DNA from 4 places in the Rahnella sp. ATs2 genome. Region 2 is predicted to be linked to each of the others. Evidence: predicted binding sites of a transcription regulator. Region 2 holds the regulator's gene; each other region holds the start of a gene.

Region 1 (7,476 bases), on a different contig from region 2:
GTAACTGACAAAAGCGGTATCTATCATTTTAGTTTTCCTGCATCCCCTGTTTTCCAGACAACCAGAGTAAACAGTGAACAGGAAAGGTAACAGAACCAGAAATACGCTATTGTCATGGTTACAGATTGTGTAACGAAAAACTGTATCCATCACTTTTCACGGAACTGACACCATGACTGATACTGCGGATTTCAGCGACACCCGATATAACCAGCTGGCGGAACAACTGGCCGATGCCATTCGTCGCGGCACACTGGCGCCCGGCAGTCGTTTGCCATCGGTGCGGCGCAGCGCGCAAACCTGGTCAGTCAGCATCAATACCGTGGTGGCGGCTTACCGGCGGCTGGAAGATCGCGGATTTATCGAGGCGCGTCCGCAGTCCGGATTTTATGTCCGTGCAGCATTGCCTGCGCTGACCCATCAGCCGCATGAACAACCGCAGACGCCCGCCGCAGAACCGGCAGATGAAGTGCTGGATTTGATCGACAAAGTTTTCGCCTCACAAATCGACCCGACGTATACCAATCTGTCGCTGGCCTGCCCGCAGTCGAATGATTTTTATCCGACCGGAAAGCTCGGACGGATTATGTCGTCTTTGCTGCGCCGTCAGCCAAATCTCATCGGGCAATACGCGTTGCCGCCGGGCAGTCCGGCGTTACGCCAGCAAATCGCCCGCCGTGCGCTGACGCTCGGCATGATTTTAGAACCGGCCGACATCACGATTACGCACGGTTGTATGGAAGCGTTACAGCTGGCGCTGCGCGTCACCACCAAACCGGGCGACAGCGTCGGGCTGGAAACGCCGACTTATTTTTATCTGCTGCCGATGCTGGCGAGCCTCGGGCTAAAAGCGGTGGAAATCCCGACTGATCCGCAAACCGGTTTATCCCTGGATGTGCTGGAAATGCTGCTCACCGAGAAACGGCTGAATGCGGTGATCGCCATGCCGACGGCGCAAAATCCGCTCGGCTTCACTATGCCGCTGGCAGCGAAGAAAAGGCTGGCGCGCCTGATGAACGATCATCAGGTTCCACTGATAGAAGACGGGCTTTACGCTGAAATTCAGTTTGGCGCGACGCTGTCTCCGGCGGTGAAATCTTTTGATCGTGACGGCTGGATCCTGTTTTGCACCAGCTTTACCAAAACGCTGGCGCCCGATTTCCGCATTGGCTGGGTAGAAGGCGGGCGCTTTGCCGATAAGCTGCATAAACTGAAAGCGGTGTCATCGATGGCAGAATCCGCGTTGCTTTCTCAAACGCTGACGGTGTTTCTGGAATCGGGCGGTTATGACCATCATCTGCGGGCTTTGCGTAAGCGCTATGCGTCACAAGTTGAACAGGCGCGCGCGCTGATCGCCCGCCATTTCCCGCAGGGGACGCGTGCCACACAACCGGCGGGTGGCTTTGTTATTTGGGTCGATTTCCCTCCGGGCGTTGATTGCGTCACGCTGTTTCGCCAGTTGCTGAAAGATAAAATCTGCATGACGCCGGGACAACTGTATTCGCCGAGCGGTCGCTACAGTAACGGCCTGCGGTTGTCGTGCTGTTATGTTTTTGATACCCGTTATATTTCGGCGATGATCCGCATTGGCGAGCGTGCCTGTGAGATGTGTGGTTTACCGCCCGGGCTGGCAGAAACGCAGGAGCAAGCTGAAGAATCGCGCACTTCCTGATACACTGACGGTTATTATTCCCAATTTACAATCGTGCCCGCTGCGGCATGAACGGATCTGAAATCATGAAAGAAGTCGAAAAAGCCGAGATCAAGCGTCTCAGCGACATGCTGGATGCACTGAATCACAAAGATGCGACCGTTATTCAGGCAGGTAATGCTGAACTGATCGACAAGCACGAAGAAGAGAAAGAAAAGCTGGCTGCCGAGATCGCGCGTCTGAAAGAAGTGCGTGTGAAAAAACTCAGCACCGAAGCACAGAAACTGGAAAAGCTGTTCAGCCGTGAAATCACCAAGAAAGAACAGGCTGATATGGGCACGCTGAAGAAAACTGTACGCGGTATCGTGGTGGTTCACCCGATGACTGCACTGGGCCGTGAAATGGGCCTGAAAGCGGTGACCGGTTTCGCGAAAAAAGAATTCTAATGTAACTTTTCCTCCCCCTTCGCAGGGGGAGGAGCAAAGAAAAACCCCGCCAGCTACACCCGATGTGTTTTTACTTCCCAAACAATCTCCGCCCAAAATCCTCAATCTTGCGATTCACCAGACGCATTTGCATGGTTTTACTCCAGCTTGCTGAAATCCCTGCCGCAGACATCAGACGCCGGTACTGTTCTTCATCGAACGGCATATGAAACGCGATAGAAATTGCTTCGGCGACGGAGACTTCACTGTTGCGCGTCAGCAGTTCCAGCGGACGATCGCCACTGGTTTTTCCTGTGCCCACGACGCGATATAACCAACCGCAGCGGCCGCTTTGCTGCAACAGTGGCGACAGATTCTGGCAGTCGAGAAAATGGTTCAGCTTGTAGCAGGGTGCGCGAGGCTGCGTGACCTGAATCAGCGTGTCGCCCCAGCGGAAAATATCGCCGATAAACACGTTATCTTCGGTCATGCCGAGCGTCGAAAGGTTTTCGCCAAAAGCGGGCGGATGGAAACGATCTTCTTCTTCGGGAAACTGCTGGCGCAGCCAGGCGTAATGCTCGCGGGGGAAATGGCACAGCGCGCGGTCAGCACCACCGTGATATGACTTTTCGGCCTGCTGATCGCCTTCCAGCCCGAAAGGCGTTAAGGCGATGCCGCCATCGACCTGACGTTTGGCAATCGCACTGGGTGAGAAATCGGGATATTGCTCGATGGTACCGATGTACACGTCGGGATAATGCATAAGCTCTCCGCTGCTGAAATGTCACTCACACCAGCATAACCTGCATTGGGCAGCGGGAATAGAAGGAATACCTGCGCGCAATCAGGGAACTGCGCGCAGTAAAGAGGGGTCAGAACGTTTCCCAGTTTTCCTGGCTGGTTTTGCCTTGTACCGGCGGCGCGAGAGTCGGGCGACGAAGCGGGGCGGACGCCGGTGCGTTCAGCATATTGCCGTTCCCGGCGAGACGGAATACCGAAACCGCCTGCGTCAGCGTTGCGGCCTGATCTTCAAGAGAATCAGCGGCAGCAGACGACTGCTCAACCAGCGCGGCGTTCTGCTGAGTGGTGCTGTCCATCTCCACAATCGCCTGTGATATCTGCGCGATACCCCGGCTTTGCTCGTCAGACGCGGAGGCAATTTCACCCATAATATCGCGAACATGCGAGACGGATTTCACGATGTCCTGCATCGTGCGCCCGGTATTTTCCACCAGTCTGGCACCGGTACTGACGCGTTCAACCGACTCGGCAATCAGCCCTTCAATCTCTTTTGCCGCCTGCGCGCTGCGTTGCGCCAGTGTGCGGACTTCAGAGGCCACCACGGAGAATCCGCGTCCCTGTTCACCGGCACGCGCAGCTTCAACCGCGGCGTTCAGTGCCAGAATGTTGGTCTGGAAAGCGATGCCGTTAATGACCGAGGTAATTTCGGCAATGCGTTTTGAGCTGCCGGAAATCTGCTGCATGGTATCCACCACTTCGCCAACTTGCTTGCCGCCAAGCGTTGCCGTGCCTGAGGCTTCACTGGCCAGTTTGCTGGCGTGATGGGCGTTATCGGCATTCTGTTTCACCGTCGCGCTCAACTCTTCCATGCTGGCAGCGGTTTCTTCAACGGCCGCCGCCTGCTGCTCGGTGCGTGAGGAGAGATCGGTATTCCCCGCAGCGATTTCAGCTGCGGCGTGGGACACCTGCGAAACGCCGGAGCGGATTTCATAAATCATGGTGCTGAGATTCTGGCTCATCGCGGCGACTGCGTTCATCAGCATCCCCAGCTCGTCACGACGTGTTGTCGGATGTGCGGCGGTCAGATCACCCTGCGCAATAGCTTCGGCAGTTTTCAGGGTATCGCGCAGCGGCTGGGCAATCTGGCGGGTAATGCGCCACGCAATGATGATGCCGGCCAGCATCACAATCAGTGTAATCACCATCATGATCATCTGCGCATGGCTGATATCCAGATGCGTATTTTCCAGTTCATTTTTGAAGATTTTCGCCACCAGAGCATTCATTTCTGTGGCTTTTACCGACAACAGCTGGGAGTTTTTCTGCTCTTCTTCATAGGCGGGCATATACGCCACAACGTGGCTTTTATACGTCGCCAGCGCGCTCATCAGCGGGGCGAGAGTGGCCTGCTGATTCGGTAACAGCAGCGCATTCAGCTTTTTGGCATTCGCTTGTGTGTCATCAATCGACTGCAACAGCTTGGCTTCGGATTCTTTGTTAATGCTCAGCAACAGGCCGCGCACGTTATAACGCACGCTGATCAGTTTCTGAATCACCTCAGCCAGAGAAAGACGGATGGAAGGATCGGCATCTTCCACGCGCAACTGATCCTGTAAACGCGTCACCACGGCTTCAGTTTCGGAAAGGTTCCAGCTCGCGCGAACGGCATCCTTCTTATCGACAGCCAGCTTAAAGGCGTTTTGAGCCTGCTGATATTCGTGGATTTTAACCGGCACCTGATTGAGTTCTGCCAGACTCGCTGCATCCCACTCCAGTTTGTCTTTCGACTGGGCAATCAGCTGCGAAAGTGCGCTGATTTTGTCCTGGTTTTGTTTGAGATAAGCGGGATCGTAATTGAGCTGATACAGCGTGCGGCTGAGACGGGCTTCGTTTAACAGCGCATTCATCTGGTTGCTGAAATCGACTTTTTCAGCGCGCTGGCTGATGTCGTTAAATTTGATCATCCCTGCCACGGTGATGGCCGCGGCGATCAGAAGTACCAGCCCGAAGCCCAGACCCAGTTTGGTGCCGACCTTGAGATTATTCATCCACTGCGAAAGACCTGTTCCGTTGCTCATGTTCATTCTCCGTCGAACATCCCTTTAAAATTAATAAGTGATTTTGTGACGCCTTTGTGAACAACCTATCGGTGGACTTAAGAGAAACTTTATAGGGAACGGCGCGTATTTTTGATTAATGCGAGCGGGATCGGATAAGGGCAGAGGGGAAATGAATAATTGGCAATAAAACAGTGATCAGGCTTAGGTCTTTACTCAATAAAGAGTACATGAAAATGGACATAAAAAAGGCGGGTCAGTGACCCGCCATTGGCGAAAACATCGTGCCCGTTATGGGCGGTAAAGCGAAATTACTTCGCTTCAGCCAGACGTTTTGCTGCTTCGTCCCAGTTTACAACATCCCAGAAGGCTTTGATGTAATCAGGGCGTTTGTTCTGATATTTCAGGTAGTAAGCGTGTTCCCAAACGTCCAGACCCAGCAGCGGGTAACCGGATGCGCCTGAAACAGCTTCGCCCATCAGCGGGCTGTCCTGGTTAGCGGTAGAAACAACGGCCAGTTTGCCGTCTTTCAGAACCAGCCATGCCCAGCCTGAACCGAAACGAGTGGTTGCTGCTTTCTCGAAAGTTTCTTTGAAAGCGTCAACGCTGCCGAAATCGCGTTCGATAGCAGATTTCAGTTCGCCCTGCAGGGTGGTGCCGGTTTTCAGGCCTTTCCAGAACAGGCTGTGGTTAGCGTGGCCACCTGCGTTGTTACGCAGTGCAACTTTCTTGTCCGCAGGCACTTTGTCCAGGTTTGCGATCAGCTCTTCAACAGGAAGTTTTGCCAGCTCTGGCAGGCTTTCCAGTGCAGCGTTCGCGTTGTTCACGTAAGCCTGGTGGTGTTTAGAGTGATGGATTTCCATCGTTTCTTTGTCGAAATGCGGTTCGAGTGCGTCGTATGCGTAAGGCAGTGATGGCAGTGAATAACTCATGTTCATCGTCTCCATAGTGTAGGGCGGCACCGTCATTGTGAGCACCGCGTAATCAGTCGGATCATTATAGTTAATTAAATGATATTGAAAATGATTATCTATGCTCCACCCTTTGTACGGGTACTCGTAAGCGCCTGTTATACGGGGCTTAGAACCAGATAACCGCAAACAATCCTAAATTGTCTAAAGGCACGTGAAGCTTAGAGGGTCAGCGTAACCGCTGCGGATGCGTATACACCGTTGCCCGTCCCGGTTTGCTGAAACCGACCAGCGTCAGGTTACATTTTTCGGCGACGTCTACCGCGAGCGTGGTGGCGGCGGAGACGGCAAACAAAATTTCGACACCGCACATCGCGGCTTTCTGCACCATTTCATAGCTGGCGCGGCTCGACACCAGCGCGGCACCGGATTGCCATTCACTTTGTTTTTCACGCAGGCCAAGCATTTTATCCAGCGCCACGTGACGTCCCACGTCCTCGCAGCCACCCAGTAAGTCGCCCTGCGAGGTTATCCACGCGGCGGCATGCGTACAGCCGGTCAGCTGACCGATTTCCTGCACGGATTTCAGCTGATTCAGCGCGTTATCCAGATTTGCCAGCTCAAACGTTTGGGTAAACGGCAACGGCGCGAGCGGGCGGAATAAATCGCCTAACTGTTCGATGCCGCACACGCCGCAGCCGGTTCGGCCTGCCATGGCGCGACGGCGCTCTTTCAGCCCGGCAAAACGGCGGCTCGATAATTCGATGTTAACTTCAATACCGTTACAGTTTGGTGTTACGTCCAGCCCGTAAATATCCGCAGCCGATTCGATAATTCCTTCCGACAGCGAAAACCCCAGCGCAAAGGCTTCGAGATCTTTCGGCGACGCCATCATCACCACATGTGAAATCCCGTTATAGACCAGCGCAACGGGCACTTCTTCTGCAATCCAGTCGTCTTCCAGTTCGCCAGGATGTGTGCGCTGCATCACCGGTTTTTGACTGGCTCCGATGATCTGAGTCACTTTTTTATCATCTTTTTCGCTCAGTTCTTTTACTTGATGGACATCCATTGGCAATAACCTTATAAACATTCCGGCTACATAAGCCGTACAAACTGTCAGGACTTTAGGTCTTAATTTTACCGCTTCCGCATCTGCAACGGAAAGCGGCAATTTGAAAGCAATGTGTTAACAAATGATGGGAAGGAGTCTTTCATGCAAGTCAGCAGAAGACAATTATTCAAAATATGTGCGGGCGGTATGGCCGGCACTACCGCAGCATTATTGGGGTTTGCCCCGACAATCGCGCTGGCGGAAACCCGCCAATATAAACTGCTTCGCTCGCGTGAAACCCGCAACAACTGCACGTACTGCTCAGTCGGTTGCGGCATGTTGATTTACAGCCAGGGCGACGGCGCGAAAAACGTCACTGAAAATATCTTCCACGTAGAGGGTGACGCCGATCATCCGGTCAGTCGAGGCTCGTTGTGCCCGAAAGGCGCAGGGGTACTGGATTACATCCACAGCGAAGGCCGTCTGAGATATCCGGAATATCGCGCGCCCGGCTCCGATAAATGGCAGCGTATAAGCTGGGATGAGGCGATTTCCCGTATCGCCCGCCTGATGAAAGATGACCGCGACGCCAACTTTGTCGAGAAAAATGAAAACAACGTCACGGTTAACCGCTGGC
Region 2 (7,476 bases):
AGATGAACTGTCTCCTGATCAGATCCGCGAATACCGTGGTTCCCTGACATCGCCGGGTAAAAACAGCCCGTATCGCGATCGCAGCGTAGAAGAGAACATCGCGCTGTTCGAAAAAATGCGTAACGGCGAATTTGCTGAAGGCGCTGCGTGTCTGCGTGCAAAAATCGATATGGCTTCGCCATTCTTCGTGATGCGTGATCCGGTAATTTACCGTATCAAATTTGCAGAACACCATCAGACCGGCAACAAATGGTGCATCTACCCGATGTACGATTTCACCCACTGCATTTCCGATGCGCTGGAAGGGATCACCCATTCACTGTGTACGCTGGAATTCCAGGACAACCGTCGTCTGTACGACTGGGTGCTGGATAACATCAGCATTCCATGCCATCCGCGTCAGTACGAGTTCTCCCGTCTGAATCTCGAATACTCCATCATGTCCAAGCGTAAGCTGAACCTGCTGGTGACGGATAAAATCGTTGAAGGCTGGGATGACCCGCGTATGCCGACCGTTTCCGGTCTGCGTCGCCGTGGCTACACTGCCGCGTCTATCCGTGAATTCTGCCGTCGTATTGGCGTGACGAAACAAGATAACAACGTCGAAATGATGGCGCTGGAATCCTGTATTCGTGACGATCTGAACGAAAACGCACCGCGCGCCATGGCGGTTATCAATCCGGTTAAAGTGATCATCGAGAACTTTACCGGTGATGACGTGCAGATGGTGAAAATGCCGAACCATCCGAGCAAGCCGGAAATGGGTACCCGCGAAGTGCCGTTCACGCGCGAGATTTACATCGATCAGGCTGATTTCCGTGAAGAAGCGAACAAACAGTACAAGCGTCTGGTGCTGGGCAAAGAAGTTCGCCTGCGCAATGCGTATGTGATTAAAGCTGAACGCATTGAGAAAGACGCAGAAGGCAATATCACCACCATCTTCTGTTCTTACGATATCGAAACGCTGAGCAAAGATCCCGCTGATGGCCGCAAGGTGAAAGGTGTGATCCACTGGGTTTCTGCGACAGAAGGTAAACCGGCGGAATTCCGTCTGTATGACCGTCTGTTCAGCGTGGCGAATCCTGGCCAGGCAGAGGACTTCCTGACCACGATCAACCCGGAATCGCTGGTGATTGCTCACGGTTTTGTTGAGCCTTCTCTCGTGGCAGCTCAGGCTGAAATCAGCCTGCAGTTCGAGCGTGAAGGTTACTTCTGCGCCGACAGCCGCTACTCAAGCGCTGACAATCTGGTGTTCAACCGTACCGTTGGTCTGCGTGATACCTGGGAAAGCAAACCCGTCGCGTAATTGCCTCTGAATGGCTTGTTTGAACGACTGATGAAACGCAGCTCCGGCTGCGTTTTTTTTATGTCTGCTATTTCTGTCTGCTGGTAATGACAGGTGCATGGTGGTTTTGTTTTTCATCGCGAATTAATGTGTTTTTGATGTTTACTTTTAAACCCTGTTTTTTGTGTGCTGAAACGTTTAAATGAACGATTAAAATTATCAATTCACTGATTATGTTATTTATTTTAGTTACTCCTCCGCTTAACTCTTTCCTATGGCATTTTGTTACACTTTTTCATCTTTATGTGCACTTTGTCATACTTCAGCGATCAATGAGTAATTACTCATTGATAATTCGCGTCGCGAAAAATACTCTTGAACGTGATTTAACCGGTACGCCTTTGGCGGCCGCTTTTAATACCCGTTTGGGTTTTGTTGGTATTTTTTAGTCAAAGATGAGGAATTTCTATGCACAAGCACCTTAACAGGGGCAGGGGATCGGCTTACCTGAAACCTGCACTATATTCTCTTGCCGGCACCTTATTGGGTGGCGGAATGATGTTTTCTGAAGATGCCAAAGCGGCAGGTTTTATTGATGATTCGACGCTGACCGGCGGTGTGTATTACTGGCAGCGTGAGCGTGACCGCAAGGACATGGATCCGGCGAGCGACAACTACAAAGACTACACAACCAACCTTTCACATTCTACCGCTAACCTGAATCTCGATTTTTCTTCCGGCTATGCCTGGGACATGTTTGGTATTGATATCGCAGCCTTTACGGCGATTGAAATGGCCGAAAGCAGCGAAAGCGGACATCCCAACGAAATCGCTTTCTCCAACAGCAACCGTGCTTACGACGAAGATTACTCCGGTGATAAAAGTGGGGTCAGCCTGTACAAAGCCGCCGGTAAATTTAAATACGGCGGATTCTGGGGACATGCCGGTTACATCCAGCCAACGGGCCAGACACTGATTGCACCGCACTGGAGCTTCATGCCGGGAACTTACCGCGGTGCGGAAGCGGGCTACAAGCACGATTTCGGTGATCCGGGAGAATTGAGTTTCTCCTACATGTGGGCGGATGAATATAAATCTCCGTGGCATCTGGAAATGGATGATTTCCGCCAGAACGATAAGAAAACGGGCGTTTCATACATCCACTCTCTTGGAGCGAAATACGACTTCAAAAACGACTTTGTGCTGGAAGGCGCTTTTGGTCAGGCTGAAAGTTACGTCGATCAGTATTTTGCCAAAGCGTCTTACAAAATCGATCTGATGGGCAATCCGCTGACCACCAGCTACCAGTTCTACGGTGCGGAAGATCGCATCAGCAATAAGAACGATCCGAACAGCTTGTATGACGGGATGGCCTGGTTGCAGGCGCTGACTTTCGGTTACACCACTGGTCAGTTTAACTGGCGGCTGGAAGGTACGATGGTCAAAGCGGAAGGTAATCAGGGCTACTTCCTGCAACGTATGACCCCGACGTATTCCTCCTCCAACGGTCGTCTTGACGTGTGGTGGGATAACCGTTCGGACTTCAACGCCAACGGCGAGAAAGCGGTGTACGCCGGCGTACTTTACGATCTGGCGAAATGGGATCTGCCGGGCTTTGCCGTCGGGGGTTCTTACGTTTACGCGTGGGACGCCAAACCGAGTACCAACGCCGCTTATGACCAGAGCCAGCGTCTGAAAGAGAGCGCCTGGAGCCTGGATGCGCTTTACACCATTCAGGAAGGCCGCGCGAAGGGGACACTGTTCAAACTGCATTACACCCAGTACGACAACCACTCGGATATTCCGAGCTGGGGCGGGGGTTACGGCAACATATTCCAGGATGAAAAAGACGTGAAATTCATCGTTATTGCTCCATTCACTATTTTCTGAGGTCGTTATGTCGATGAATAAATTACTGATGATGGCGGTATCGGCTGTTCTGCTGGCAGGCTGTGCGCCTACCGCCGATCAGGCACAGATTTCGCAAACGCGTGAAGACTACCGCGCGTGTATTAATTCTTCAGAAGGTAATCCGGACAAACTGGCATCCTGTCAGGTGTTGCTGAACAAGCTGAAACAGGAAAAAACACACCAGAAATTTGCGGAACAGGAAACAGTTCGCGTGCTGGATTACCAGCGCTGTCTGACGGCGCGCAAAACCGGTGATGGTCAGGCATATGCGGCGGATTGCGGTAAAATCTGGCAGGAAATCACATCCAATAACGCGCCTGCAATGGCGAACTAATAGCAGATTTTTGTAAAAGCCTTAGCTGGCAAAATCATCATTATCAAAAGCGAAACCCCGGCTTGCCGGGGTTTTTTACGTCGGCAAGCGGCGTCTGTGTTCGGGGTGAGAGGCAGACATAAAAAAACCGCTTTCCAGCGGTTAGTTTATTTAGAACATTTGCGACAATCGAAGCTGTGCAAATTAATGCGCAGGTTTGTCATTGTGCAAAGATTCATCTTCACGGCAGTCGCCTGCTTCACAGTGGCCGTACAGGTACAGACTGTGGTTGGTCAGTTTGATGCCATGTTTTTTAGCAATCTCACGCTGACGACCTTCAATATATTCGTCACGGAATTCAATCACACGACCGCAATCCAGGCAGATCAGGTGATCGTGGTGATGTTGCTGAGTCAGTTCGAATACGGACTTGCCGCCTTCGAAGTTATGACGGGTGACGATACCAGCATCATCAAACTGGTTCAGAACACGATAAACCGTGGCCAGACCAATTTCTTCGCCCATATCAATCAGTTGCTTGTACAGATCTTCCGCACTAACGTGATGACCTTCCGGCGCTTGCAGCACTTCCAGGATTTTGAGGCGCGGAAGCGTGACTTTTAAGCCGGCTTTCTTCAGTGCGGTGTTGTTGTCAGTCATGCGGATTCAGTCCTGTTACTATGTGCTAATCAAGTTGAGGCATGCAGCCTGTGGCATCGGCGGCACAAAATTGTTCGTTTACTGTTCTTCGTTTAAGGGAAGTGTGCCCATTCTCGTAAACGACAGCCTGTTAATAAAGATCACAAATTGCCTGTCACACTAATAATGCAACGACTTGATCGATAGAAAAAACAGATGAACTCAGTGTACCTTGATACGACCGAAAGTTACAATTTTGTAGCGGTTAAATTGTTAATTTCAGTAATAGTTTGGCCCTTCAATTGTAGAATAAATCCTCAGGGCCAACAGGGTTTTAGCCGATAATTTCTGAAAGGCTGAGTTCTTCTGTGATCTGTTTCACCCACGCATCAACACGTTCAGCGGTCAGTTCCGGCTGACGGTCTTCGTCAATTGCCAGTCCGATGAAGTGCTTATCATCTGCCAGGCCTTTGGATGCTTCAAAGTGGTAACCTTCAGTTGGCCAGTGTCCGACAATCACTGCGCCGCGTGGCTCAATGATATCGCGCACGGTACCCAGTGCATCGCAGAAATACTCGGCATAGTCTTCCTGATCGCCGCAGCCAAACAGGGCAACCAGCTTACCTTCAAAATCTATCTCTTCGAGCGACGGGAAAAAGTCATCCCAGTCACACTGCGCTTCACCGTAATACCAGGTTGGAATTCCGATCAGCAAAATATCGAATTTTTCCAGATCCTCTTTGCTGCTCTTCGCAATGTCATGCACCTCAGCCACATCTTTACCCAATTGTTTCTGGATCATTTTAGCGATGTTTTCGGTGTTACCTGTATCGGATCCAAAGAAGATACCTACAACGGCCATAAGATTATCTAACCTCTTGTTCTAAATGAAGTGCCCTGCATTGCAGGCAATAATAGCGAAGATGATACCAAACTCGCGAGGCGGAGAATATGCTTCTGCTCGCCTTCTTAACTGGGGAATAAGTTTATCGGGCAATATTTTAAAGTGTTATCGCCATCGTGTGCTTATCAACCACAGGGTTCCTGAGGTCATAAGCAAAGTGAAGAAATAAACCGGCTCCTTCCTTAAGTTTACGCATGTCCCGCCGATAGATGATGCGAGAGCAATCTCAACATAATAAAGAAATCGATGCCCGGAGAGGTGTTCAAACATGTCCGGGGGCGTAAGCCTGCTGGTTACCTGTTTTGATTCTCCGCATCCCCGTCAATCCTCAGACCAGAAACAGTCCTGTTTCGAGAGAGGCATATCGTGCAGTTTTTAAAAAATATTACCATCAGGGCCGCTTTATTAACCATTCTTGGCATCTTCTGCGTGATGTGGGCCGGTGTTTCCCTTTATACCGTCACATCACTTGGCACATTAACGCAAAATACCAGGAACAGTACCGAACTGGTCAACAACATGACGCTGATCAGCAAAGGTAACGATCAGTATTTCCGTACCGTGACGCGTCTGAGTCGTGCGGTTGCACAGCTTCAGGCTGACCCGTCAAAGGGCCCTGAAATTTTTGACAGCGCCAAACAATCTCTTGATGGACTGACTCAGGCGCTGGCTGATTTTAAATCAGTACCCCATCCGGGCCTGGAAGAATCAGCCATTCAGGAACTGCAGACCAGCTGGGAAAACCTGCTGACACAGGGCGTTACGCCGTTATTCAATGCTGCCAGCAGTAAGAATATCGACACCTATAACCAGTTAGCCAACACCACGGTTCCGGCGCTGAGCCGCACTTTTGGTTCATCAATGGAAAAAGTCAGCAGCCAGATTGCAGTTGATTTTCAGGCCGCACAAAATGAATCCAATCATCTGACCTACATGAGCAAAGTGATCCAGCTGAGCGCATTTGGTATTGGTTTGATCCTGTTGCTGCTGACCGACCGCTATCTGGTGATGGCGCTGGTGAAACCGCTGGATAAAATCCGCGATCAGTTCGCGGTGATCGCCAGCGGTGACCTGACGCAGTATATGGAAGAGTTCGGTAAAAACTGCGCCGGTAAACTGATCCCGCTGCTGAATGTGATGCAGGCGAGTCTGGTGAATACGGTGCAGACGATCCGTAACTGTACTAACCATATCTATCAGGGCGCATCGGAAATTTCAGCAGGGAATAATGACTTGTCTTCGCGTACCGAAGAACAGGCTTCTGCTCTGGAAGAAACCGCAGCCAGCATGGAAGAACTGACAGCGACGGTGAAACACAATGCCGATAACGCACATCACGCCAGCCAGCTGGTGATTGAAGCCTCCGGCACAGCGCAGAAGGGCGGAAATATTGTGGCGGACGTGGTCAGTACCATGAAAGACATTTCCGGCAGCTCAAAGAAAATTGCTGAAATTACGTCGGTCATCAACAGCATTGCTTTCCAGACCAACATTCTGGCGCTGAACGCCGCAGTTGAAGCCGCACGTGCGGGCGAACAGGGGCGTGGATTTGCGGTGGTCGCCAGCGAAGTGCGCAATCTGGCACAGCGCAGCGCCCAGGCGGCGAAAGAAATCGAATCCCTGATCAGTGAATCGGTTTCCCGCGTCGACAGCGGTTCAAAACTGGTTGAAAACGCCGGTCTGACGATGAATGAAGTGGTGCGCTCAATTACGCATGTCACCGATATCATGGCGGAAATTGCTTCGGCATCTGATGAGCAAAGCAAAGGCATCGGCCAGGTGGCGGTGGCGATCACTCAGATGGACAGTGTGACGCAGCAGAACGCCTCGCTGGTTGAAGAGGCATCGCAGGCTGCGGTTTCTCTGGAAGAACAGGCTGCATTACTCAACAACGCCGTGGCCACGTTCAAACTCAAAGACAGCGTCACCAACGTGAAGGGACGTCCAGCGAAAGCGGTTTCCGCTCCGTTGCTGCGTCCGGATACCGGGATGGGCGGGTTGCTTTCGGCGAATAGCGCGAAAAGTGCTGAGAACTGGGAAACGTTTTGAGAAGCACGAAGAGAGTGAGCGTTGAATAAGTAAGAAAAAACAAACGGGTAGCCTGAAAAGGTTACCCGTTTTTAATCAGCCTTCATGACCGTTAAGATGTGCCAGCAGCATCTCTTCAATCAGTTCGCTACGACTGATGTTACGTTCTTCAGCCAGCTTATTGAGCGTATCAACAGCATCGGCATTCATTTTCAGCTCAACGCGACGCAGACCGCTCGCTTTATCGCGGCGTAACTGATTGCGCTTGTTGATCCTGAGCTGTTCATCACGGGATAGCGGATTTGTTTTTGGACGCCCCGGACGGCGGTCATCTGCGAACAGATCAATCGTCGTGCGATCCAGTTGTTCTTTTGCCATAGGTAGCGGTACAACCAG
Region 3 (7,476 bases), on a different contig from region 2:
CCAGCAGGAAGATCGGCACGCCGAGGAAACGGTTGAGGATCACGCGGTCCAGCACCTGCGTCAGCTTGTTGGGCGCGGTGAGGTGCGAGTTACTGACGTCCGCGCACAGTGACGCAATGCTCTGATAACGCGCATCGGCAATCAGCAGCGCCGGATCTTCCAGCTTTTGCTCTACCAGACGGGCTTTCACCTGCGGCAGTAAAGCCTGCGCGTTACCTGCGTGCGTCTGGCTGTAAATATCCCCTTCGAGGATTTGCAAAGCCAGCCAGCGACGCTGTTGCAGCGTCATATCTTGCGGCATTTCAGTGGCCAGCACTTCCACTTCCTGTTGCAGCACCGGATGATATTTCACACGTTCCAGCGCGGCCACTTGTGGCAATTCATCAATGGCCGCTTTCAGTTCTTTGATGCCGCTGGCGCGGGTAGACACCAGGGCAACAACAGGGCAGCCCAGGCGTGCAGACAGCGCCGGGATATCAATATTGATGTTCTGAATTTTGGCGATGTCGAGCATGTTCAGCGCGACAATGCAGGGCACGCCCAGCTCAAGCAGTTGCAGTGTCAGGTATAAGTTGCGCTCAAGGTTTGAGGCATCCACGACGTTAATCATCAGATCTGCGTCGCCGCTCAGAATGTAATGACAGGCAATTTGCTCATCAAGCGAGGTTTGCTCGGAGATGGTGGTCAGTGAATAGGTGCCGGGCAAATCGACCAGCGTAATCTGGTGGTCTGCGGTGGCGAACTGGCCTTCTTTACGTTCAACGGTGACGCCAGCCCAGTTACCAACGCGTTGTCGCGAACCGGTTAACTGGTTGAAAAGGGTCGTTTTACCTGAGTTGGGATTACCAATCAGGCCAATAGTCAGTGCTTTCATACGTTCAGATCTACGTGTGAGAAAGGAAAAAACGCGGAAGACTCAACAGAGCCGCGCTAAACAATCTTTCAGAAACCCATCAGAAACCCATCAGAAAGGTCAGGCCAGAAGCTCAAGCTTGAGCAGGTCGAGGTCTTTTTTGCGCACGACCAGACTGGTGCGGCGGGTTTCTATCTGCACCGGGTCGCCCATCGGTGCCACGCGGATGATGTTGAAGAATGATCCCGGAAGCATGCCGAGAGACAGCAGTTTCTGGCGATAGGCCGGACTGATTTCATGAGAAAAGCCGGTGATTTTATAAGCACATTTTGATTGAAGTTGCATAGTTCCTCGCGAAGCGTTCAGGCATTTTGGGGGCAGCGTCACAAAGGTGACGCCGCGCTTCCGTGCCCGTTGATTTCACTGCTCGTGAAATATTGCTCAGAAATTGTCCCTGGTGCGAAATTGCCAGCCTGAGGCTGACGGCGTACTGAATACGCAAAGAAGTACAAACGAGAATAGTTATCATAATTAGTACGCGTGTGGAGACAAAATAAATAGGGGGGCCTCTTCACGGGAATCTCCACCGCGTCGCTATCCTAAGCCTGCAACAGTGAGGATTTATTGATTTACCTCAGTGATTGATTCAATAGGAGAGACTTTAAAAAGTGTCGAAAAAAGACACATAAAAAAAGCCGCTGAATATCAGCGGCTTCCGTTTTGCAGGAAAAAACGAGAAATTAGCGTTTTTTGCCGAGAGCGGCAGCCAGAGCATCGGCCATCGCATTATTGCCCGCCGGTGCGGCATTGCGTCCCGCAGGTTTGTTTGGTGTATGGCGTTTCTGATTGTCACGCGAATCTGACGCTGGCGCGGAAGAACGGCGTGCCGGTGCTTCGCCCGGTTGCTCATCCAGACGCATGGTCAGCGCGATACGTTTACGTTGCAGATCGACTTCCATCACTTTGACTTTGACGATATCGCCAGCTTTCACCACGGTATGCGGATCTTCAACGAATTTATTCGCCAGTGATGAGATGTGAACCAGACCATCCTGATGTACGCCGATATCCACGAATGCCCCGAAGTTGGTGACGTTGGTGACAGAACCTTCAAGGATCATGCCCGGCATCAGGTCATTCATGGTTTCCACACCATCGGCAAAGGTCGCGGTCTTAAACTCAGGACGCGGATCGTGCCCCGGCTTTTCCAGCTCTTTGATGATGTCAGTAACAGTCGGCACGCCGAACTGTTCGTCAGTGAATTCACTGGCTTTCAGGCCGCGCAGCACATTCGAATCGCCCATCAGTTCTTTCAGCGCCAGTTGCGTCGCTGCCAGAATGCGTTCGACCACCGGATAGGTTTCCGGGTGAACCGTTGAGGCATCAAGCGGGTTGTCGCCGTGATTGATACGCAGGAAGCCTGCACATTGCTCGAAGGCTTTTGGCCCCAGACGGCTGACTTTCAGCAGCTGTTCGCGGTTACGGAACTGACCGTTTTCGTCGCGCCAGTTAACGATATTCTGCGCCATCATGCGCGTCAGACCAGCCACGCGGGTCAGCAGCGGAACGGACGCGGTATTCAGATCCACACCCACTGCGTTCACGCAGTCTTCGACGACGGTATCGAGTTTTTTCGCCAGCTGAGACTGGCTGACGTCATGCTGATACTGGCCGACTCCGATGGATTTCGGGTCGATTTTCACCAGTTCAGCCAGCGGATCTTGCAGACGACGCGCAATGGAAACGGCACCACGAATCGAAACATCCAGATCCGGGAATTCCAGCGCCGCCAGCTCGGAAGCGGAATACACCGACGCACCGGCTTCACTGACGATCACTTTCTGCGCTTTGACCGCCGGGAACTGTTTTTGCAGTTCGAGGAAGAAGCGCTCGGTTTCGCGGGAAGCGGTACCGTTACCGATAGCGACCAGTTCGACATTATGTTTGATGCACAGCGCGGCAACCTGTTGTGCGGCTTTTACAGCCTGGCCGGTGTGGGGATAAACGGTATCGATATCCACCAGTTTGCCGGTGTTATCCACAACGGCGACTTTAACACCGGTACGTAAACCCGGATCCAGGCCCATGGTTGCGCGCATACCCGCTGGCGCAGCCATCAGTAAATCATGCATGTTGCGGGCGAATACGTTAATCGCTTCATCTTCAGCGCGTTCGCGCACGGTGCCCATCAGCTCGGTTTCAAGGTGCAGCAGCACTTTGATGCGCCATGTCCAGTTGACCACGGCACGGCGCCAGACGTCGGCTGGCGCGTTGTTCAGGCGCAGACCCAGATGGTCGATGATAATTTGTTCGGCATAACTTTCTTTCGGCGGCTCGTCATGCTGCGGATCGGCATTCAGCGCCAGCTGCAGGATACCTTCATTGCGGCCACGGAACATCGCCAGCGCACGGTGAGAAGGCACCTGAGAAATCGGTTCATGGTGATCGAAGTAGTCGCGGAATTTCGCGCCTTCCTGCTCTTTACCCTCGACCATGCGGGAGGTCAGATGGGCGTTTTTCCACAGGTAATCACGAACTTTCGCCAGCAGCGACGCATCTTCAGCGAAACGCTCCATCAGAATGTAGCGTGCGCCATCCAGCGCTGCTTTGGTGTCGGCGACGCCTTTATCCGCATCTATAAACTTCGCGGCGGCGGTTTCAGGTTCGTTTTGTGGATCGTTCCACAACAATTCTGCCAGCGGTTCCAGCCCCGCCTCGATAGCGATTTGCCCGCGCGTGCGGCGCTTCGGTTTGAACGGCAGATACAGATCTTCCAGCTCGGTTTTGCTCAGCGTGGTTTTAATGGCTTTCGCTAAATCGTCGCTCAGTTTGCCCTGTTCTTCGATGGACTTGAGGATAGTCTGGCGGCGGTCTTCCAGCTCACGCAAATAACCCAGACGGGTGTCCAACTGACGCAGTTGGGTATCATCCAACCCACCGGTGACTTCCTTACGATACCGCGCAATAAACGGCACGGTATTACCTTCATCCAGCAGACGCACCACGGAAGCAACCTGCTCCGGGCGAACCTGCAATTCACTTGCGATAATGCGGCTCAGTTGATCATTCATAGGTCTGGTATCAGTTTTATTCGTTAAAAAAGCAGGGCACAGTTATACGGTTTGAAGACCGAAAATGCCAGTCATCAGGCCGCCCGTCTGCGCGTTTTGAGAGTTAGCTGATCATTTCCCGTAGTCAATCTCATTGACGTACCAGGTCGCGTCGCCGGCTGGCGTGGTCACCACCAGACTGTCGCCGACTTCTTTTTTCAGCAGGGCGCGTGCCATCGGGGAATCGATAGAAATGTAGTCTTTGCGGCCAAAAATTTCGTCATAGCCGACAATGCGAAAACGCTTGATGTCGCCGTCGTCGTTTTCGACTTCCACCCAGGCGCCAAAGAACACTTTGCCGTCCTGCTGCGGCGAATAATCGACGATGCGCAGCTGTTCCAGACATTTGGTCAGATAGCGGATACGGCGGTCGATTTCGCGCAGCCGTTTCTTGTTGTACTGATAATCGGCATTCTCGCTGCGATCGCCCAGGCTTGCGGCCCAGGTCACTTTTTTGGTCACTTCCGGGCGCTCTTCGCGCCACAGGAAATCGAGCTCAGTTTTGAGCTTGTCGTAGCCTTCACGGGTAATCAGTTTCGTTTTCATATTACCTGTCACTTTCTCACTGTTTTCCTGCACAGAAATCTGCCGCCATTGTTTCACACAATCGCTTTCCTGACAGCGCACAAATTGACCGAAAAGTCTGACTCACTGCTACGCTTTATATGATGGCTTTTTAGCCAGAGAGCTATTATCCTTCTGTGCTGATTCTTACGTTTTTTTACCTTCAGATATTTCACGTAATATAATGAATTAAATAAAAATATCTCTCGCGTTTAACCGTCTACAGGGATTGGGGTACAGGTACAAATGGATTTATTAAAATTCTTACTTCGTCTGCCTTTTACATTGATAAAAGGCATCCTGCGCGTGCTGGCCTTTGTATTGGGTCTGCTGGGCCGCATTTTTAAACCGATTGTCGGCAATATCGACTGGCGTGCGCCTGTCTGGTGGACGGCAATGTCCGGCTGGCTTAAGCGTGGTTTTGCGCGTCTTGAAGGCGGAGTAGATAAGTACCCCAAAGCCATCAGTCTGGCGATTCTGGTTTTGCTGTGCGCCGCGGGTGCGGGCGTTTATGGCTGGCACTGGTGGCTCAACCGGCCGCAGCCGATCGAACCGGCGCCGATGGTTTATCAGGATACCAGCGTGCGCATCAGCGGCCCCGAAGCCATTAATTACGCGGCGCAAAAACCTGCACCGCAGCAGGCGATTTTCAATTTCCGTAACTCCGTCGCGCCAATTACCGACGTGGGCAAAGTGGTCGAAAAAGGGATAGCCCTGAAACCGGCCGCCGAAGGTGAGTGGAAATGGGTGAGCGGCTACACCTTAGTCTTCACCCCGAAAAATCCGCTGCCGATGGGCACCCAATATGAAGTGAATTTCTCGCCTGACGTCCTGCTCGCGCCGCAAATCAAGCTGGCGAAAACCCGTTATGAATTCACCGCTCCGGCGTTCGGTTATCAGCTGGGGCAAGCCGAGTACTATCAGGATCCGCAAGACCCGCAAAAACGCAGCGCGATTTTTAACGTTAAGTTCAACGCGCCGGTGGATGTCACCAGTTTTGAAAAACAGATTTCGCTTGGCCTGACCGAAGGCAAAGCCAAAACTGAGTCGAAACTCAATTATTCCGTGGTCTACGACCAGAAGAAACTCAATGCCTGGGTACATTCCGAACCGCTGAAATCGCTCGACCACGGCGGTTCCGTGCGGGTGACCATTGGCGAAGGCGTGAAAGCATCCGTCCCTTCTGCACCGACCACACAGGCACGAAATGGCGTGGTGTCTGTGCCGACGCTTTACAGCCTGATGGTTAACGAAGCCAGCGCGCAGGTGGTGGATGCCGACGGCGCGAAAGGTCAGCGTGCGCTGATCGTCGGCTTCAGCGATGCGGTCAAAGACAAAGATATCCGCCAGGCGGTCAAAGTCTGGTTACTGCCACAGCACAATCCAAACGATCAGGATGAAGCCAAAGGCCCGGATGATTACGCCAGCTGGGAAGTCGACAGCGTGGAAAATAACGTCCTCGCGCAGTCTACGCCGCTGAACATTCAGCTGAATGACGCCGAAAGTGATTATCAGCCACAGTTCAGTTTCCGCTTTGATGCGCCAGCGCACCGCGCCATGCTGGTGGAAATCGACAATATTCTGACTTCTTCCGGTGGCTACAAAATGCCGGAAAAAGTGTACCGCATCGTTGCGGTGCCTGATTATCCAAAATCCCTGCAATTTATGTCGCAAGGCTCACTGCTGTCGGTCAACGGTGACAAGCAAATCAGCGTCGCGGCACGCAACGTGCCGGGCATGCGTCTGGATATCAAACGGGTGATCCCAGGCCAGCTGCAACACATCGTGTCGTTCAAAAGTCGCCAGTATTCTTCGGCGGAATTTAACCGACTCAATGACGAGTATTTTACCGAGCACTTTAAATATCAGACCGCGGTAAACAACGATAAGCCGGGTGAAGTGAATTATCAGGGCGTCGACCTCTCGCGTTATCTCTCCACCGATCCGACATCACATCGCGGCGTTTTCCTGCTGACGCTGTCGGAATGGGATCCGAAGAAGAAAGAAGTGAAACCCGAAGCGGATGATGACGGCAATATCTATCAGGACGAAGATCAGAGCGGGGATGAAGCGCCGGTTGGGGATTCGCGCTTTGTCGTGGTCACCGATTTGGGGATTATTGCCAAGCGTTCGCAGGATAAAACCCGTGATGTGTTTGTGCAGTCGATTCACAGTGGCACGCCGGTGGCAAACGCAAAAGTCTCTGTCATCGCTAAAAACGGTGTGACGTTGCTGACCCAAATCACCGGTGACGACGGCCACGTGCGTTTCCCTGCGCTGGACGTGTATACCAGTGAGCGCCAGCCGGTGATGTTCCTGGTCGAAAAAGAAGGCGATGTGTCCTTCCTGCCTGCTGACAGAAATAATGACCGCGGCCTCGATTTCTCCCGTTTTGATGTCGATGGTGAAATTACCCCGAACGACCCGCGTACGCTGAGCAGTTATCTGTTCTCCGATCGCGGCGTTTATCGTCCGGGCGATACCTTCAATATCGGTCTGATCACCCGCGCCGCCGACTGGAGCAACGGACTGGCTGGTGTACCGGTGCGTGCAGAAATCCATGATCCGCGCGACAAGCTGATGAGCACCATCCCGCTGACGCTGGGTTCCAGCGGTTTCAATGAGCTGAGTTATACCACTGACGATAATTCTCCGACCGGTGAATGGAACGTCTATTTGTATCTGATCGGCAAAGACAACGAGTCTTCCACCTTGCTGGGCCATACCTCGGTAAACGTTAAAGAATTCGAGCCGGATCAGCTGAAGGTGAAACTGCAACTGACGCCGGAGCGTAAACAAGGCTGGGTGAAACCGTCAGAACTGCAGGCCAATATCGACGTGCAGAACCTGTTTGGTACGCCAGCGCAGGACCGCCGTGTGACCTCGAAACTGACGCTGCGCCCGATGTATCCGAGCTTCGATCAGTTCCCGGATTACGCATTCTACGAG
Region 4 (7,476 bases), on a different contig from region 2:
CTGAACGCCGGTAAAAAGCAGAATAAAGTGCTGCCCGACGGCTGGACGGTGGTGACTAAAGATCATTCGTTGTCCGCACAATGGGAACATATGATTGCGGTGACAAAAGATGGCTATGAAATATTGACCCCATGGCCTGAAGAGAACTGATTTTCCGTGATATTTCCTGAACGTATAAAGCCTCCGGTCGGAGGCTTTATAGTTTTTGATAATCCGTTTAGCTGCGCTCAATTTCTTTGGTCGCGCGATCTAACGCATCGGTGATTTTATACAGCGTTTCCTGTTCGATCGGACCTTTCGCCAGCCGCAAATTGAGCGCCATGCGCATATTGTTAATCGCCCGCTGCATTTCCGGAATACTGCGGTTATTCGATAAAATCGCCAGTGAATGCAGTTTTTCCGTCACTGAACCGAGCAAATCACCCTGCTCTGCCAGCGACTGCGTGCCTTCCGGCGTAATCGAATATTGTTTCTTACCGCCCTCTTCCTGCTTCGCCGTTACCAGACCCTGTTCTTCCAGGAAGGTCAGGTTCGGATAAATGATACTGGCGCTCGGCGTGTATTCGCCTTTGGAGAGTTCTTCGATGGCTTTGATCAGTTCATAACCGTGAGCGGAACGTTGCTGTAAAAAATGCAGCATCAGCAGACGGATATCACCCGTTTCAAACATCCTTTCGCGACGGTGTTTATTATTCATCATCGTTACTTGTTGTGCCAGTAAGCGACACAACGCACCAGATTGGCGTCCAGTCCACGATTTTCGACGAAGTAATCATTCAGCCCTTTAACAAATTTCCCCTCGCCGGTCGCCCAGATGTAGTAATCACTTTCCGGCAAAGAAATGCTTTTCAGTTTTTTAACTGCCGCGTCATCTTCCTGATAACCGTTTTGTTCTTCACTGACAACCCATTCGATGTCGAACTCTTTTTCATCGTCTAAGTAGCTAACGCAACTGACATCTTTCACTTTGACCAGCACGGTCACTTTCGCGGCAGACGCGGGCTGTTTCAGCTCGCGCAAACGGCGCTTCACCGCCGGAAGACCGGTTTCATCGCAGACATACAACTGCCATGCGTAAGTGGTCGGGATAATCAGTGAACCGCGCGGTCCGCCGATGATCAGTTTATCGCCCGGCTTAGCGCCAGCCGCCCATTCACTGGCGACACCGCCATCGTGAAGATAGAAATCCAGCGTCAGTTCGTTGGCTTGTGCATCGAAATGCAGCGGCGTGTATTCGCGGTTAAGCGGACGCGGCCCTTCGCCCCAGACAATGCCTTCGTCGGTCGCGGTCGGCGGCGTGATCACATCACCGGGATTTGCCGGGAAAAACAGTTTGATGTGGTCATCAAAACCACGCGAGTTAAAACCTTTCAGATCGTCGCCGTTCAACACGATACGCTGAAAACAGCCAGCCACGTTTTCGCTGCTTTTGACGGTGATATGACGGAAAACCAGGTCGTTCTTGACGCGGACAGGCAGGTTTACGGCAGGGGTTTCGTTGCGATGTTGAGTCATCACGTTTTCTCTTTTTAAGTAAGGTTGAACGAAAGATATATCTTAGGAATATTTTCCGCAACCCTGAAAAACGTAAGGACACAGGCATCATCCCCCGCACTTTTGATCTCGCGGTAGTTCATTCTGAGCCGCACATTGCAAAGATTTCGTTAAGAAGCCCATTTTTATTTATCAATTTGTTGATAACAATTCTCAGTATCATTATCATTCGCACCAAGCCAAAGTGGGTAAGGACGTCAAATAAACCCATATTTTATAAGGACAAGGGCTTTTTACGGAAGAATTGAAAGCAGATGACCAGCGCGTCTGATTTGTCGAAAGGCAGTAAATGCGAGCAGAACTTTTAAAAATAGTGCAGGGCTAAAAACAAATGTTCAAATCCTTTACACAGCAGGGTTTGGTGAAAAACGTCATTTTCATGGGGACGATTCTCACCACCACCTTTAACGTAAATGCAGCACAAGCGGTTAAAGACACCACCGATCTGGCAGCCAATAAAACGCCAGCTTCTGAAGCCATCAGGAAAAAACCGGTGGTACGTACTGCGCAGGATCTGGCGCAGACCAATGAAGAAGTGATGACGGTTACCGAAACGATGCCGGATAAAAAACCAGGCTCGAAAACCACCATCACCGCAGCAGAAATGCAGCAAAAAGGCGGCAATGATTTCGGCACCATCATGCGTTATGAGCCCCTGATCACCGCTACCGGCTCCAGCGGCGGTTCCGGCAACGGCAAAAGCGGCTTCGACCGTAACGGTTATACCGGCTATAACATCCGTGGTCTGGAAAGCAACCGCGTCGGCATCGATGTCGACGGCATTCCACAGCCAAGCGCCACTGGCCGCAGCTACGCAAGCCGCGCGGGTCTTGGCACGTCCGGTATTGGCCGTGATTACATCGATCCTTACATTTACGGCCAGGTAGATATCGAATCCGGTGCCACCTCCGCTGATCGCGCCAACACCTCAATCGGCGGTGCCGTTTCCTTCCTGCCAAAATCTGCCGATGATTATCTGCGTCCGGGCAAGGAAACCTATTTCGGTTACCAGTCTGATTATGATTCTTCCGACCGCTCCTGGCACAACGGCATCACCGCCGCCGCAGGTGATGAAACCCTGCGTGGTCTGATTGCCATCAGCCGCCGCGACGGCCAGGAAACCAGCAATAACAGCGGAACGCACGACGCGTATCCGGCTAACTGGCACTCCGACGCAGTCATGACATCCGTTATCTGGCAGCCAAATGACGAACATAAAGTCACCGGTACGCTCGATTATTACGAAAAAGTAAACCATACCCATTACGATGCGTGGAACAGCTCAGGCAGCGCTATTCTCGGCACCGCACAGCAGCAAAGTAACACCCGCCGCTGGGGCGCGACGCTGAAGGACGAATGGACGCCGTTCAACGATTACGTCGATGCTATTGTTTCGAAAGTGTATTACCAGTACACGCAGGCGCACGACAATACCTACATGCCGAACGCCAGTAAGCAGATGATGAACGTCTATTCCAACTATGACGTCAACACTTTCGGCGGGGAAACCAGCTGGCTGAAAACGCTGGGTCGTCATGAGCTGAGCGCCGGTATCAACGGTCGTATGTCCAACACTGAACGTCCGTTCCGTGAAAGCCCGGAGCAAAGTGTTTACACCACAATCATGCAGCCGGAAGCGAACAGCCGTTCTTATATTCTCGGCGGCTTCCTGCAGGACACCATGAAGTTTGACCTCGATGGCCATGACTTCTCCATCGTGCCTGCAGTGCGTGTGGCGTATCAGAACACCAAAGCGAAAGATCTGTCTGACTTGTCCAACAGCACCGTCTCTGAAGGCCAGGTTTCTACCCTGTATGGCAAAGCCAATTCCGATACGCAGGTTCTGCCGTCCCTGGCGTTCACCTATGACATCACGCCTAAGCTGATGACTTACCTGCAATATCGTCGTGGTGCGCAATTCCCGGATGCCAGCCAGCTTTACGGTTCCTGGAACCTCGGTTCTTCTTATGCCGGTTCTCAGCAATACGCGCTGATCGGCAACACGGATTTGAAAACCGAGACCAGCAATAACTTCGAATGGGGTATGAAAGGTGAAGCGACTGAAGGTGTAACCTTCAAGACTTCCGTTTTCTACAACACCTACAAGAACTTTATTGCCAACACCCGTTACAGCCGTGCGGCCAACCCGGGCATGTTCACCAATGTGCCCTCCAATATTTATACGATTTATCAGGCCGAAAACCGCGATGAAGCGTTTATCTATGGTGGCGATCTGAGCACCAAAATTAACTACGGTACCTGGTTCAGCAGCGTTGACGGTCTGAGCACCACCTTCGCACTGGGTTATGCCAAAGGTGAATCGAAATCCAGCTACGATGGCGACAAGTATGTGGATCTCGACAGCGTGCCGCCAATGAAATTTGTCGCTGGCGTGGCGTGGGATGATCCATCCGGCGTGTACGGTACTGCGCTGACCGCAACTTTCGTCAAAGGTAAAAAAGCCGAAGCGACAAACCGTCAGAGCTACACCAACGCCGGTACGCCAATCACGGGTTCCACCACCGAATACATGAACGTACCGGGCTACGGTATGGTTGATGCAACGGCGTACTGGAAAGTCGCGAAGAACGTGAAACTCAGCGGTGGCGTTTACAACATCACCGACCGCAAATACTGGGATTACCTGAGCAGCCGTACTCTGACTGATACCACCAATCAGGATGAATACAACAAGGCACTGGCCGTGATGCCAGGTCGCAGCTTCCAGCTGGGCGTCAATGTTGATTTCTAACATCAGCCGGTAAACACAGCCGTTTAATCACACAAGCGTCATGTGCAAACATGGCGCTTTTTTATTTCCTTAATAACGCCGCTATTCGCTGAACAGCTCTTTGAGGATCTGCGTCAGCCAGTCAAAGACCAGCCGTATGCGCGCGGGTAGCAGAGGCTGATGGGGGCGGAAAATTGCCAGGGCCAGACCCGTCCGGAGTTACTGTTATTCAGCGCGCTGAGCGGGTAATTAAATTGCAGGTCACGTAAAGACTCCGGGACACCCGTGCGGGCCATGAGATCAGGTGACGCCACAATATTGACGCCCACCGGACAAATGCATTTCACAATAAAGCGGTTATCCGGCACGGTACCAATTCTGATCCCGATATCAATCTGTTCATCGATAATATTGAGATGCGTCCCGGTCGGCAGCCATTCGATATTCAGGTGCGGATAATCTCGCAAATGCTTGAGTAAACGCTGCAAAATTTCCTGATTTTCAAACAAAGTTGGAAGGGTAAGGCGCACGCTGCCCGACAGCTCCTGCCCCTGATGATTTTTGTGTTCGGTAAAAAGGCTCTCACTTTGCGGCATTAGCTGAACGTGCCGCGCTGCTTGCGGAAAAGCAATGATTACGTAAAATGAATGAACGATCATTCATTTTTATAGTGGTAATTTCACACAAATCAATCCATTGCTCAAACAAGACAGGCAAATTATGACCAGTAAAACACTCAGATTATTATTTCCTCAATGGCAAGGTGGCAATAATCCCCCCTATCATCTTGGCTCGCTTCTTCTCTCGTATCTTTCACCCGAATCGGATGGTCCTGTTGAGTCTGTGCCGGTCGATGAGCCCACAACGGAGCCATTGGTTGAGGTGGACGGCATTAACGCTAAACCTCAAATTATCAGGCAACTCAAGGATGCAGCCGCTCTGATTGAGAAACATGATCCCGATTCAATTGTCGTATTTGGCGGCGATTGCCTGGTATCACTGGCACCTTTTTCACATCTGCTCAATAAATACGGTGATAAACTCGGTGTGCTCTGGATTGACTCCCATCCCGACGTACAGACTGCAAAACAATATCCAAACGCCCATGCTCATGTTCTGGGAGCACTGATTGGAACAGGTGATAAAGACTTGCTTGCTCATGTGGCCACCAGACTCACTCCCTCAAAAATAATGATTGCCGGTATCCACGATCCACTGACTTATGAAGCGGAATATCTTGCTCATCATAACATTGCGACTATCGGTCCTGAACAAATCAAAGACGAAGGGAAAGACGTTATTGAGTGGATTGAAAAGGAAAATATTGAATATCTGGCGATACACATTGATCTGGACGTTCTCGATCCATCACTTTTCCGTTCTGTTCTTTTCGCAAGGCCTGGCAGAGGAGAGCATGACTTTGGTAACGTGGCAGAAGGCAAACTGACTATTGAAAATGTACTCAACCTGATAGCTCAGGCTACCTCAAAAGCACAACCTGTTGGCCTGACAATCGCTGAACATTTGCCCTGGGATATGCTGAACCTCAAGAATATGCTCAGTGCGTTACCGCTTATAAAGTAACATCGGATTGCGGGAGCCAGGCTACAGCGTTCTACCCTGGCTCCTATTATAAAAGAGCGTTAAAGTTGGGCACCAGATTAAACGTAATAGTCGACATGTTAAAGAAAACTGAAACCTACCATAAGCTGATTACCGCTGCTGCAGCCTGCTTTGCAGAAAAAGGCTTTAGTGCGACAAGCGTGCGTGAAATTTCCATCCGGGCTGGGATCAGCCAGGGAGCAATGTACACGTATTTCAAGAGCAAAGATGACCTCATCAAGGCAATCGTTCTTGAGGAGCAGAATTCAGCGTTGATAGCCCATAACACTCCATCTGGCAGTACTTATTTCGACCGCCTTTGTACGCAGGTTACTTCATGCATAAGCGATGTAGGTTACCCAGTCACGCATCAACTGTGGGTTGAAATCATTGCGGAATCTGCACGGAACCCTGAATTGCGAAAAACGTATATATCCAGTGATATCATCATGCGGAAAAGTATTGCAGGGATTATCACAGAAGGTATTGCGGCGGGAGAGTTTCGCCGGAACATTAACCTGGAGGAAATCACGATTATACTTTTTGCCTTTATTGACGGTTTAATCGCACGTAAAGCCATAAATGCGTCCTTCTCGATCAGCCATGACCTGCCAATGTTTTTTGAGCTGATGTCAAAATTATTGAATTAGTGCTAACCAGATTTAGTCAACATGATGGCCCACGAATCGTTAATGTCCGCTTATCGCTGTGCGTTCAACCGATGGATGCAACACATTGATTGAACCGCTCTGCGGGTGATTCATAGAGTTGCATCGGCTTTTGCTGCACGGTATTTTTTTGCACCACCGTGCCTCTTGATCTCCCGGCTAATCGTTGAGGTTGCTCTTGATAATTTGGCAGCGATGTCCCTGATATTGAGCTTTGCTACCAGTCCTCTGGATATCTCCTCTCTTTCATCAAGCGAAAGCGATAATCGGTGCCGCTTTCGCACGGGAGGACGGTAGCCACCAGTCTGGTGGATAGTGGGCATAATAGAAGAATGATATCTGTCGAACATTCTGGCGATATCATGCAGGGAATCACCTTGCTTATATCTGTCCCAGATAATTGCCTTTTGCTCTGGCGTGTAGTTAATCCGAGTTCTTCGTTTCATGGCAACGTCCCCCCTGATTAAGGATAGCGTTGCATCGACCCGTTGAACTCACAGCTCATAGCAGACCATAATCGCCGAGCATTTGTCCGCTGTGTGCCAGAAGCGGACGTTACTGATTTTAACCTTCAGAAAAGGTAGGCGTACCAACCGATGTAACAAATATCTGCTAAAATTTCATATGGTTTTTTAAGGAGAATAGATTTCATATGCGAATTCCTGATTATCCTTCGCGAGATTCTGATAAATGGGCACAGGTAGATGCCTGGTTTTCTGAAAAGCTCGCCCCTGAAGACTCAGATTTAAAATACACTCTCGCTAATAACATAGATCAAGGATTGCCCACACACGATGTATCTGCTTTGCAGGGGAAAATGCTGGCCATTTTCATTCGTATGTCACGTGCTGTCCGTGTTCTTGAAATAGGCACGCTTGGGGGTTATAGCACCATATGGATGGCCAGGGCTCTCCCACCACA

What was found. Region 2 encodes Fur, which represses iron uptake genes when iron is present. Its sites were predicted from a motif close to ATAATAATGAGAACNACTATCAA; they were not measured.
Region 1: sodA (superoxide dismutase [Mn]) is a predicted target of Fur. The motif match lies at 5,885-5,907, and genes of this name have one in related genera.
Region 3: feoA (ferrous iron transporter A) is a predicted target of Fur. The motif match lies at 1,366-1,388, and genes of this name have one in related genera.
Region 4: ACJY2G_RS04035 (siderophore-interacting protein) is a predicted target of Fur. The motif match lies at 1,695-1,717, and genes of this name have one in related genera.

What each region holds. Positions count from the first base shown of each region.
Region 1 covers NZ_JBLYPL010000015.1:50,408-57,883, reverse strand. The annotation lists gene ACJY2G_RS16775 (LysE family translocator) at 1-27, opposite strand, end outside; gene ACJY2G_RS16770 (PLP-dependent aminotransferase family protein) at 173-1,672, shown strand; gene ACJY2G_RS16765 (YibL family ribosome-associated protein) at 1,738-2,097, shown strand; gene yiiM (6-hydroxyaminopurine reductase) at 2,168-2,839, opposite strand; gene ACJY2G_RS16755 (methyl-accepting chemotaxis protein) at 2,949-4,895, opposite strand; gene sodA (superoxide dismutase [Mn]) at 5,186-5,806, opposite strand; gene fdhD (formate dehydrogenase accessory sulfurtransferase FdhD) at 6,015-6,857, opposite strand; gene fdnG (formate dehydrogenase-N subunit alpha) at 7,002-7,476, shown strand, end outside.
Region 2 covers NZ_JBLYPL010000010.1:171,538-179,013, reverse strand. The annotation lists gene glnS (glutamine--tRNA ligase) at 1-1,306, shown strand, start outside; gene chiP (chitoporin ChiP) at 1,754-3,175, shown strand; gene chiQ (ChiQ/YbfN family lipoprotein) at 3,189-3,530, shown strand; gene fur (ferric iron uptake transcriptional regulator) at 3,714-4,169, opposite strand; gene fldA (flavodoxin FldA) at 4,483-5,010, opposite strand; gene ACJY2G_RS13070 (methyl-accepting chemotaxis protein) at 5,419-7,101, shown strand; gene ybfE (LexA regulated protein) at 7,177-7,458, opposite strand.
Region 3 covers NZ_JBLYPL010000013.1:73,937-81,412, reverse strand. The annotation lists gene feoB (Fe(2+) transporter permease subunit FeoB) at 1-874, opposite strand, end outside; gene feoA (ferrous iron transporter A) at 974-1,198, opposite strand; gene ACJY2G_RS15465 (Tex family protein) at 1,594-3,924, opposite strand; gene greB (transcription elongation factor GreB) at 4,036-4,509, opposite strand; gene ACJY2G_RS15455 (MG2 domain-containing protein) at 4,774-7,476, shown strand, end outside.
Region 4 covers NZ_JBLYPL010000003.1:194,372-201,847, forward strand. The annotation lists gene map (type I methionyl aminopeptidase) at 1-150, shown strand, start outside; gene ACJY2G_RS04030 (PadR family transcriptional regulator) at 218-700, opposite strand; gene ACJY2G_RS04035 (siderophore-interacting protein) at 703-1,515, opposite strand; gene ACJY2G_RS04040 (TonB-dependent receptor domain-containing protein) at 1,886-4,306, shown strand; gene ACJY2G_RS04045 (LysR substrate-binding domain-containing protein) at 4,420-4,815, opposite strand; gene ACJY2G_RS04050 (arginase family protein) at 5,006-5,869, shown strand; gene ACJY2G_RS04055 (TetR/AcrR family transcriptional regulator) at 5,965-6,537, shown strand; partial or broken gene ACJY2G_RS04060 (helix-turn-helix domain-containing protein) at 6,654-7,001, opposite strand; gene ACJY2G_RS04065 (O-methyltransferase) at 7,208-7,476, shown strand, end outside.